Regions from separate parts of the Microbispora bryophytorum genome, predicted to be linked through region 1. Evidence: riboswitches for the same ligand, from Rfam matches in the RefSeq annotation. Region 1 holds a riboswitch; each other region holds the start of a gene.
The links. A riboswitch is a leader RNA that binds a small molecule or an ion and turns the genes downstream of it on or off. The one in region 1 is predicted to bind cobalamin.
Positions count from the first base shown of each region.

Region 2: linked by a shared signal. The riboswitch ahead of ACGFIB_RS12845 (ribonucleoside-diphosphate reductase subunit alpha) and the one ahead of ACGFIB_RS19820 (CbtB domain-containing protein) in region 1 are both predicted to bind cobalamin.
Region 3: linked by a shared signal. The riboswitch ahead of ACGFIB_RS02840 (ABC transporter substrate-binding protein) and the one ahead of ACGFIB_RS19820 (CbtB domain-containing protein) in region 1 are both predicted to bind cobalamin.

Region 1 covers NZ_JBICTF010000005.1:510,134-513,399, reverse strand. Annotated here, with positions in the region: gene ACGFIB_RS19830 (NAD-dependent protein deacetylase) at 1-441, shown strand, start outside; gene ACGFIB_RS19825 (CbtA family protein) at 449-1,204, opposite strand; gene ACGFIB_RS19820 (CbtB domain-containing protein) at 1,215-1,427, opposite strand; cobalamin riboswitch at 1,458-1,621, opposite strand; gene cobF (precorrin-6A synthase (deacetylating)) at 1,686-2,444, shown strand; gene cbiE (precorrin-6y C5,15-methyltransferase (decarboxylating) subunit CbiE) at 2,441-3,266, shown strand, end outside.
Region 2 covers NZ_JBICTF010000003.1:793,087-796,352, forward strand. Annotated here, with positions in the region: gene ACGFIB_RS12835 (AraC family transcriptional regulator) at 1-220, opposite strand, end outside; gene ACGFIB_RS12840 (Bug family tripartite tricarboxylate transporter substrate binding protein) at 503-1,441, shown strand; cobalamin riboswitch at 1,487-1,726, shown strand; gene ACGFIB_RS12845 (ribonucleoside-diphosphate reductase subunit alpha) at 1,860-3,266, shown strand, end outside.
Region 3 covers NZ_JBICTF010000001.1:615,450-618,715, forward strand. Annotated here, with positions in the region: gene ACGFIB_RS02835 (FecCD family ABC transporter permease) at 1-814, opposite strand, end outside; gene ACGFIB_RS02840 (ABC transporter substrate-binding protein) at 913-1,863, opposite strand; cobalamin riboswitch at 1,943-2,079, opposite strand; gene ACGFIB_RS02845 (acyltransferase family protein) at 2,551-3,266, shown strand, end outside.

The sequences.
Region 1 (3,266 bases):
CGCACGTCGCGGCACGGGCTGGACCGGCGGCTGCGCGCGGCCAACTCCGGCTGGCCGGCCCGCACGAAGGTGACCGACGCGGTGATCAACCCCGACGGCGACGCGGTCCTGGCCGTGGACGAGATCGAGACGTTCCGCACGGTGGACTGCGGGGGCTGCGGCGGCGTGCTCAAGCCCGACGTGGTGTTCTTCGGCGAGAACGTGCCGCCGTCCCGGGTCGAGGAGTGCTACGCGCTGACCGAGCGGGCCGGTCTGCTGCTCGTCCTGGGATCCTCGCTGACCGTCATGTCCGGGTATCGATTCGTCCGGCACGCCGCCGCCCGCTCGATCCCCGTCGCGATCATCAACCAGGGGCCGACCCGGGGCGACGGCGAGGCGCTGATGACCTTCGACGTCCCTCTCGGACCGGCCCTCACCTCTCTCCTGGAGGCCCTCGGCTGATGCGGAGTCAGGCGGTCGCGGCCGGATGCGCTCGCGCCCCGGCGCGGGCGCCCTGGCGCAGGGAACGCTCGGTGAGGCCGCCGAACAGCAGTCCGATGGCGGCCCACAGGACGAACTGGACGCCGAACGACGACACCCTGAACCACCAGAGGGTGTCGGCGGGGAAGTCGCCGGAGACCTCGTTGATCCGGGGCAGCACGGCGTACGAGACGCCCACGAGGACGGCGTAGACGGCGATGCCCGCGAGGGTCGCGTTCCAGCCGCCCAACCGGGGTGACAGGGCGCGGCCCGCGTACGCCGCGACCGCGGCGGCCAGCAGGGCGATCAGGATCATCGTGAAGTGCAGCGCGGTCCGCCGGCCGATGGTGTCGGGGTTGCCGACGGCCGGGGGATTGGGCGGGTACTTCAGGACGGGGGTCACGTACACCGCGACGAATCCGGCGGACGCGACGACGAGGGCCGTCGCGCGGGCGCCGAGGGCGCCGAGGCGGCCGTGCGCGAAGGCGTACGCGATGGAGAAGAAACCGCCGAGTGCGGCGCCGTAGACGAGCAGGGCGGTCAGGAGGCCGGCGGTCTCCTGGACGATCCGGCTGACGAGTTCGGGCTCGGCGGCCTCCCCGGTCGCGGCGGCCCGGGTCTCCTCGATGGAGATGGCCGCGGCGACCTGGGGTTCGCCGGCGAACCAGGCCACGACGTAGGCGAGCAGCGCGGCCGCGAGGCCGACGAGCATGCCGCGCACCAGCAGGGCGCGCATGGTGGGCATCGGGCGGGCCTCAGTGGCAGGGGAAGCCGAGAAGGTGGCGGCCGTCGTGCACGAACTCGTGCACGATGTGCCCGCTGATGAGGTGGGTGGCGCCCTGCTCCGCGCCGACGAAGTAGACCAGGATGAGCCCGACCACGGCGGCGAAGATCGCCCAGGGCAGAATCTCGCGTACGGGGATGGTGACCGGCAGGGGCCGGGATACGGGAATGGCCGGCTGAGCCATGTGCCTTCTCCTCACGGGGTCGCTCGCCCCGGTGATGGAGGACAACGGGTCAGTGTCCTGACTCCCGGGTCATCGTGTCGCCCGACCTTCCAGCCGTCTCGGCCGTGGTCACCAGCGGGGACACTCCCCGGTCACAGTGGCGGGACCGTCCTGGATTCGCACCAGGTTCCTGCACACCGTCGCCTCTGTCTGTATTTGTCCTCTAGAGCGTGCACCGTCGGCATAGGTACGTCAAGCCGTGGTCCATACTCGTGACCTATGAAGCGCGTCCTCATCATCGGCATCGGAGCCGGGGACCCAGCCCACCTCACCTTCCAGGCCGCCGCGGCGATCGCGTCGGCGGACGTGTTCTTCCTGCTCGACAAGGGTGCGGAGAAGGACGGCCTGGTGCGGCTGCGGCGCGAGCTGATCGCGGCCCACGCGCGGGAGCCGTACCGGACGGTGGAGGCCCGCGACCCGGAACGTGACCGGACGAGCGGCGCCTACGCGGAGGCGGTGGCCGACTGGCGGGCCCGCCGGGCCGGCGTCTACGCGCGGCTCATCGCCGACGAGGTGCCCGAGGACGGCGTCGGCGCGTTCCTCGTCTGGGGCGACCCCGCCCTCTACGACAGCACGATCGCCATCGTCGAGGACGTCCTGGCCAGGGGCGGGGAGCCGTTCGACTACGAGGTGATCCCGGGGATCAGCAGCGTGTCGGCGCTGGCCGCGCGGCACCGCGTCAGCCTGACCAGGGTCGCCAGGCCGCTGCACATCACGACCGGCCGCCGCCTGCCCGCCGACGTCGAGGCCGCCGACGACCTCGTGGTGATGCTCGACGCGGGATGCGCGTTCGCCGACCTGCCGGAGGCCGCCGACGCGGACGTCTACTGGGGCGCGTACGTCGGGACCGAGGACGAGATCCTCCTCGCCGGGCCGGTGCGCGAGGTCGCGGGCGAGATCCGGCGGCTCAGGGCGCAGGCGCGGGAGGCGCACGGCTGGGTCATGGACACCTACCTGCTCAGGAAGCCCGCTCGATGAGGCCGGTGCCGGTCGTCGGGATCGGCGCGGACGGCTGGGCCGGTCTCACCGACACCGCGCGCGCCGAGCTGGTCGCCGCGGACGTCGTTGTCGGATCGGCCAGGCAGCTCGCGCTGCTGCCCGCGTCGGTGGCCCCCGAGCGGGTGCCGTACCCGTCGCCGCTGGTCGAAGGGCTGCCGGGGCTGCTCGATGCGCACGCGCGGCGCGCGGTCGTGGTGCTGGCGAGCGGCGATCCCATGTTCTTCGGGATCGGCGCGACGCTGGCCCGGCTGCTCGGACCCGAGCGGCTGCGCGTGCTGCCGCACGTGTCGTCGGTCACCCTGGCCTGCGCGCGGCTCGGCTGGCCCGCCGAGGACGTCGAGACCGTCAGCCTGGTCGGGCGTCCGCTCGCCGCGCTGACCGCCGCGCTCGCGCCGGGCCGCCGCGTCCTCGTCCTCAGCGCCGACGCGGACACGCCCGCGCGGGTCGCCGCCCTGCTGACCGAACGGGGCTACGGGGCGAGCCGCGTCACCGTCCTCGGCGATCTCGGCGCGGCGACCGAATCGCGCCACGACGGCACGGCGGCCGACTGGACAGGCGCCGGCTGGACGGGCGCCGGGCCGATGCCGGCCCTGAACATCGTGGCGGTGACCTGCGCCGACGTCCCGGACGCCGAGCCACCGGGATGGGCGTCCGGGCTCGCGGACGGCGCGTACGAGTCGGACGGTCAGCTGACCAAGCAGGAGGTGCGCGCGGTCACCCTGGCCAAGCTGGCGCCCCTGCCGGGCGAGTTGCTGTGGGACGTGGGCGCGGGTTCGGGAAGCGTGGCCATCGAGTGGCTGC
Region 2 (3,266 bases), on a different contig from region 1:
CGGGGCGGCCGGCGTGGATGGTGTCGGCGTCGAGAAGGAGCAGGCTGCCCGCGTGCGCGTGTTCGGTGGCGCCGCGGTAGCGGACGGCCTCCACCCCGCGCTCGATGGCCGCGACGGCGTACTCGCTGTGCGCGTGAGGAACGAAACGATGCGTACGGAAGGACGCCTTCACCAGCCGCATGTCGTCCCGGCCGTAACGGTGCTCGACGACATCGTCCATGGCTGCCTTTGTATCTGACGCCGTCCCGGATCCGGATCCACGGGTGTTGCGCAGGATGGACCACTCGCGCAAGAGCAGTCGCGTGTCGTCCGTCCGGATCCTCATTCTCGGCGCCCTGTGCGAGCGCGGCCCATGCACGGCCACCAGTTGCGCCTCCTGTTCGAGGAGGGGCGCCAACGCGCCCATCGATCGCCGCAGTCGTAGCGTCCGTTATGTGGTGACTTGGGGTAGTTGCTCATAGTCTGTGCGTGTAAGGGGCTCTTCGGGTAGGAGGGTGCCGACATGCGACGCCGTTCGGTCCTCGCGCTGGGAGCCCTGGCCCTGGCGGGCGCGTGCGGTGTTCAGGCGCCAAGACGCCGCGGGGAGCTCTCCCTGGCCGTCCCGGGCCCGCCCGGAGGCTGCGGGGATGACGTCGCCGCCGGGTTCAAGTCGCTCATCGAGGGGCGTGGGTGGGCCCGGGCCGTACAGATCAGGCGGGAGGCCCGCGACGGCGGGACGGCTCTCGCCCGGCAGGGCGGGCCGCGGGCCGACCTGGTGATCGCCGATCCCGCGCTGCTCGCCGCCTGCGCGCGGGCCCGCGACCCGCTCCTGGTCGCCAGGGCCGTCCCGCTCGCGCGGCTGACGGGGGAGTGGGAGGTGCTGGTCGCCTCGCCCGACTCGGGTTACCGCACGTTCGAGCAGTTCGCCGCCGCGCTGCTGCGCGACCCCGGGGGGCCCAGGGTCGCGGGCGGCGCCGACCGCGGCTCCGAGCACCTGCTGCTCGGCATGACCGCGCGGGGACTGGGGGCCGATCCCCGTCTGCTCGACTACGTCCCGTTCGGCAGCAGGGCGCAGGCCGTCGCCGCGGTCCTCGACGGCCGGCTCCCGCTCGGGTTCGGCAGCAGGCGCGAGGTCGCCCCCCACGTGCGCGCCGGACGGCTGTGGCCGCTCGCGGTCTCCTCCGCCGAGCGGCTGCCCGGGGTGGACGCGCCGACGCTGTCGGAGTCGGGCGTCCGGGTCGTGTACGCCGACTGGACGGGGCTGATCGCCCCGCGCGGCACACCAGGGCAGGACGCCCTGCTCGACCTGTGCCGGGCCGTCACCGACACTCCGGGCTGGCGGAGCCTGTGCGACCGCAACGACTGGACGCCGATGTGGCTCGACGGCGACGACTTCAGCCAATGGCTCGTCGGCGAGGCACGCCGTACGGCCCTGCTTCTCAATGATCTCGGAGTTCGGTGAGAAACACAACTTGTAGGGGTGCTTGCGGGAAGGGCCACAAGATGTAGGATCCATCGCGTTGCTGGTTCACCTGGGGTGAGGCAAGAGGGAACCCGGTGCGAATCCGGGACTGCCCCGCAGCGGTGAGCGGGAACGACCGCCGTCACACGGCACTGTGCCTCAGGCACCGTGTCGGCAAGCACTGGGCGCGAGCGCGCCCGGGAAGCGACGGCCAGTAGGACCGGCGGGCGCGAGCCCGTCCGGACGCCCGCGAGTCCGAAGACCTGCCAGTGACGCGCGCGCATGGGCGCGCGCCCCGCGCCGGGCCCCGAGGGTGGGCTCGCCGCTTCGTCACGGCACGGTTCCCTCTCGTGCGCGTGCGCCGCGGCATGCCTCCCCTCCGGTCCGGCCGGGACACGCAACGACGAGGAGAGGCATCATGACCATCACCGACCCGGCCTCCGCGTCCGCGGACCCCGCGTCAGGGCAGCGCGGCGGGCCGCGGGCTTCGGCGGGAGATCCCGGACCCGGCGCCCCGCGCCGCGCCGCCTCCGTCTCCGTAGCCTCTGCCCCTGCCGTACGGCAGGCCCACTCCCAAGCGGACGGCGCGGTGGACGCGGCGGGCGTCCGGCAGGCGATCGAGGAGGCGGCGGCGGGGGTCATCGCCGACCCGGAGAACTCGCGCCGGGCGGCCCGGCTGCTGAGCGGTCTGATCGCGGAGGAGGCCGCGGCCGAGGGGGTGCGCACCTTCTCGGAGTCGGTCGCCGCCGCCCACGCCGCCGGGCTGCTGGGCGATGCGATCGCCGCGTTCGTGGCCGGCGAGGCCGATGCGCTCGACGCGTTGATCGACCCGGCGGCCGACGACCGGTTCGAGTACTTCGGACTGCGCACGGTCTACGACCGTTACCTGCTGCGCCACCCGGTCACCCGGCGCGTGCTCGAACACCCGCAGCACTTCCTGCTGCGCGTCGCCTGCGGCCTGTCGGACACGGTGGCCGAGGCGGCCGAGCTGTACGGCCTGATGTCCACGCTGGCCTACCTGCCCAGCTCGCCGACGCTGTTCAACTCGGGCGCGCGCCGGCCGCAGCTGTCGTCGTGCTTCCTGCTCGACTCGCCCCGCGACGAGCTGGAGAGCATCTACGAGCGGTACGGCCAGGTGGCGCGGCTGTCGAAGTACTCCGGCGGCATCGGCGTCGCCTGGACGCGGGTGCGCTCGCGCGGATCCCTGATCCGGGGCACCAACGGCCTGTCCAACGGCATCGTCCCCTGGTTGCGCACGCTCGACGCGTCGGTGGCGGCCGTCAACCAGGGCGGCAGGCGCAAGGGCGCCGCGTGCGTCTACCTGGAGACCTGGCACGCCGACGTCGAGGAGTTCCTGGAGCTTCGCGACAACACGGGCGAGGAGTCGCGCCGCGCCCACAACCTCAACCTGGCCAACTGGGTGCCCGACGAGTTCATGCGCCGGGTCGAGGCGGACGGCACGTGGTCGCTGTTCGACCCCAAGGAGGCCCCCGAGCTGACCGACCTGTGGGGCGAGGCGTTCGACGCCCGCTACCGCGAGCTGGAGGCCGCCGGGCGGCACGTCCGGCAGGTGCCGGCCCGCGCCCTGTACGCCCGGATGATGCGCACGCTCGCCCAGACCGGCAACGGCTGGATGACGTTCAAGGACGCCGCCAACCGCGCCTCCAACCAGACCGCGCGCCCTGGAAACGTCATCCACCTGTCCAACCTGTGCACCGAGATCCTGGAGGTCACCAGCGACGGCGAGACCGCCGTGTGCAATCTCGGCTCGGTCAACCTCGCCGCGCACCTGACCCCCGAGGGCGACGCCGTGGACTACGGCAGG
Region 3 (3,266 bases), on a different contig from region 1:
CGATCCCGACGAACGCGATCAGCCCGCTCACCGCCACCGCCGAGGCGGTGGCGAGCGAGGCGGCCAGCAGCACGACGAAGCGCACGCGCGCCGCGCGCAGGCCGAGGCTGACCGCCTCCTCGTCGCCCACCGACAGCACGTCGAGCAGTCTGCCGTGCAGCAGCATGACGACGGTCGACACCACGGCGTACGGCGCGATCATGCGGAGCTGGTCCCAGCCGCCGCCGACGTCGCCGAGGATCCAGGAGTAGATCCGCTGCAGTTCGTCCACCTTGAGCTGCTGCACGAAGGTCTGGACGGCGGTGAGGAACGAGGTGACCGCGACCCCGGCGAGCACGAGCGTCGCGGTGCCGCCGCCCCGGCCCGCCGTGTGGCCAAGCGCGTACGCGAGGAACACCCCGCCGACGCTCCCGGCGAAGGCGGCGATCGGCACCGCGCCCACCCCGGCGTCTCCGCCTATGAAGACCACGACGAGCGTCACCGTGAGGCCGGCCCCGGCCGCCGCCCCGAGCAGGTAGGGATCGGCCAGCGGATTGCGGAACACGCCCTGGTAACCGGCCCCGGCCGTGGCCAGCAGCCCGCCCACGACGGCGGCGAGCAGCACCCGCGGCACCCGGAGCTGGAACAGCAGCCCCTCCTCGACCGGTGCGAGCCCCGAGTGCACGGACACCAGCGGCAGCCGGTCGAGCAGCGCCAGCGCGATGGCGCGGGGCGAGATGCCGGCCGCGCCCGCCATCAGGCCGAGGGCGAGACTGGCCGCCAGTACGACGGACGCGACCAACAGCGCCCGGCCGCGCGGCCGGGCCGGCGTCATCACGCCACCACCGGCCTCACCGCGTCACCGCTCACCGCATCACCGCTCACCGCACCACCGCTCACCGAACCACCAGGGGCGTCCGCGTCACCACCGGCTCAGCTCGCCGCCTTCTGCACGGCGTCGCTGACGGCCTGGGCGAGGTCGGCGACCCGCGGCCCCCAGCGGGAGGCGACGTCGTCGTCCAGCTCCACCACGCGGTCCTTCTTCAGGGCGGACAGGCCGGACCAGCCCGGCCGCTTGGCCAGCGCGGCGGCGTTCTGGCCGCAGCACTTGGTGTCGCCGAGGAAGATCAGGTCGGGGTCGGCCTTGGCGATGAACTCCGCCGACAGCTTGGGATAGCCGCCCGCCGCGTCGGGCGCCTCGTCGGCGATGTTCTTCAGCCCGAAGAGGCTGTAGACCTGCCCGATGAACGTGCTCGACGTCGCCGCGTAGGGCGTGACGTCCAGCTCGTGGTAGTACGTCAGCTCCTTGCCCTTGGGCGCCGCCGCCGCGAGGGCGTCGATCTTCTGCTTGACGCCGTTCGCCACCTCGTCGGCCTTGGCCGCGTTGCCGGTGGCCGCGCCGAGGTCCCTGATCTGGTCGTAGGTGTCGTCCAGCTTGGCGGCGGAGGGTTCGAGCAGCACCGGCACGCCGACCTTGGCGAGCCCGGCGACCACGCCCTCCAGGTCGTTGGCGAGCACCACGAGATCGGGCTTGGCGGCGACGATCGCCTCGACGTTGGGCTTGAACCCCGACAGCGACGTCTTGGGCGCCTCGGGCGGGTAGTCCGACTGGTCGTCCACCGCCGCCACCTGCGCGCCCGCGCCGATCGCGAAAAGGATCTCGGTGGCCGTCGGGGACAGCGACACGATGTGCTCGGGCCTCTTGGCGATAGTCACCGCGCCGTTGCCCGCCTGGATCGTGGCGGGGAAGGCACCCTGACCGGCGCTGTCCGAGGCGGCGGGGGCGGGGGGCGCGGACGTGGCGGCGCCGTCGGTCTGGCCGCAGCCGGCCAGAGCGAGCACGCCCAGCACCACACCCGCGACGGCCGTGCGTACGGGCCTCACGAGGGTCCTCCATCAGGGGGAATGCCGGGAATCGAGGGACCCGCTGGAAGCGACGGATCACCCTTTTCCACGAGGGTCGATTGCGTCGGCGCACAGCGCAGGCGACCTGGCTCGTCCTCGGAGAACGGGGAACCACAGTTGCGGGACAGCGCCGGATTCTCACCGGACTTCGCTGCGCGGCGCGCGTCGGACGCAACGGTACCAATCCCTCACGCCGCGTCCACCCCCGCCCCGTCCTGCACCGCTCAGCACGCCGGGGGGATCAGCCCGGCGCCTCCCCTGGCCCTCCCAGGTCGAGCGCGACCGCGCGGACCGCGTCCACGACGGGCGGGCAGACCCGCGATGGGTTGATCATGCCGCCGGCCTGCGCGTACGCGGGAGTGGTAGGGCATACCCCACCCCGGCGGTAGGGGGTCGCCCATGGCCGGATGTAGGGACCGCGTCGCTGTGCCGGAGGGGGCCGCGGCGGGACGCTTGAGGTGCTCGGCGGGACCGGAACCGCGAGACCGCGAAGCCTCACAGAGCCCGAGCCCGAGCCCGAAGAGCCGAACCCCAGGCTCCGAGCCCCACAGACCCAAAGCCACCAGGATCGAGCCCCACAGGCCCGCGCACCGGGGAACCCCACCCCGGCCCCGCCACCCGCGTGACTCACCCTCGTGGCGGCACGACACAGCGAAGGCGGCCCCCGTGTCCCTGACCATGCTTCCCCCCGCCCCCGAACGGGCCCCGGCCGCGCCACGGGACCGCTTCATCGACGTCCTGCGCGTCTTCGGGATGGTCCTGGTGGTCGTCCAGCACTGGACGATGCCGGTCCTGTCGTACGCCCAGGGACGGCTGACCACGGGCAACGCCCTGGCGGCGATGCCGTACGTCACCTGGATCTCGCAGGTCATGCCGCTGGTCTTCTTCGCCGGGGGCGCGGCCAACGCGATCAGCTTCAGGTCCGCCGCCCGCCGCGGCGGGACATCCCGGGAGTGGACGGCGCGGCGGGTGCGCCGCCTGGCCTGGCCGGTGGTGCCGCTGGCGGTCGTGTGGCTGCCGCTCCCCCACCTCCTGGTGGCTCTCGGAGTGCCCGCGCAACCGGTGGACGTGGCCGCGCGGACGGTCGGCCAGCTGCTGTGGTTCCTGGCGGTCTACCTGCTGGCCGTGGTGGCCACGCCGCACCTGCTGCGGGTGCGGACGAGCGTGGCCCTGCCGGTGCTGGCGGGCGGCGCGGTGCTGATGGACGTGGTCCGGTTCTCCGGCCTGGAGGCCGCCGGCTACCTTAACGTCGCGTTCGTCTGGCTGGCGGTCCATCAGGTCGGGTTCCGGTACGCCGAGGGCGGCCTGAAGCGGCTGACGGGGCGGCGGGCCGCGGGGCTCGCGGTCGCCGGGTTCGCGATGGTGGCGGCCCTGGTGGCGAC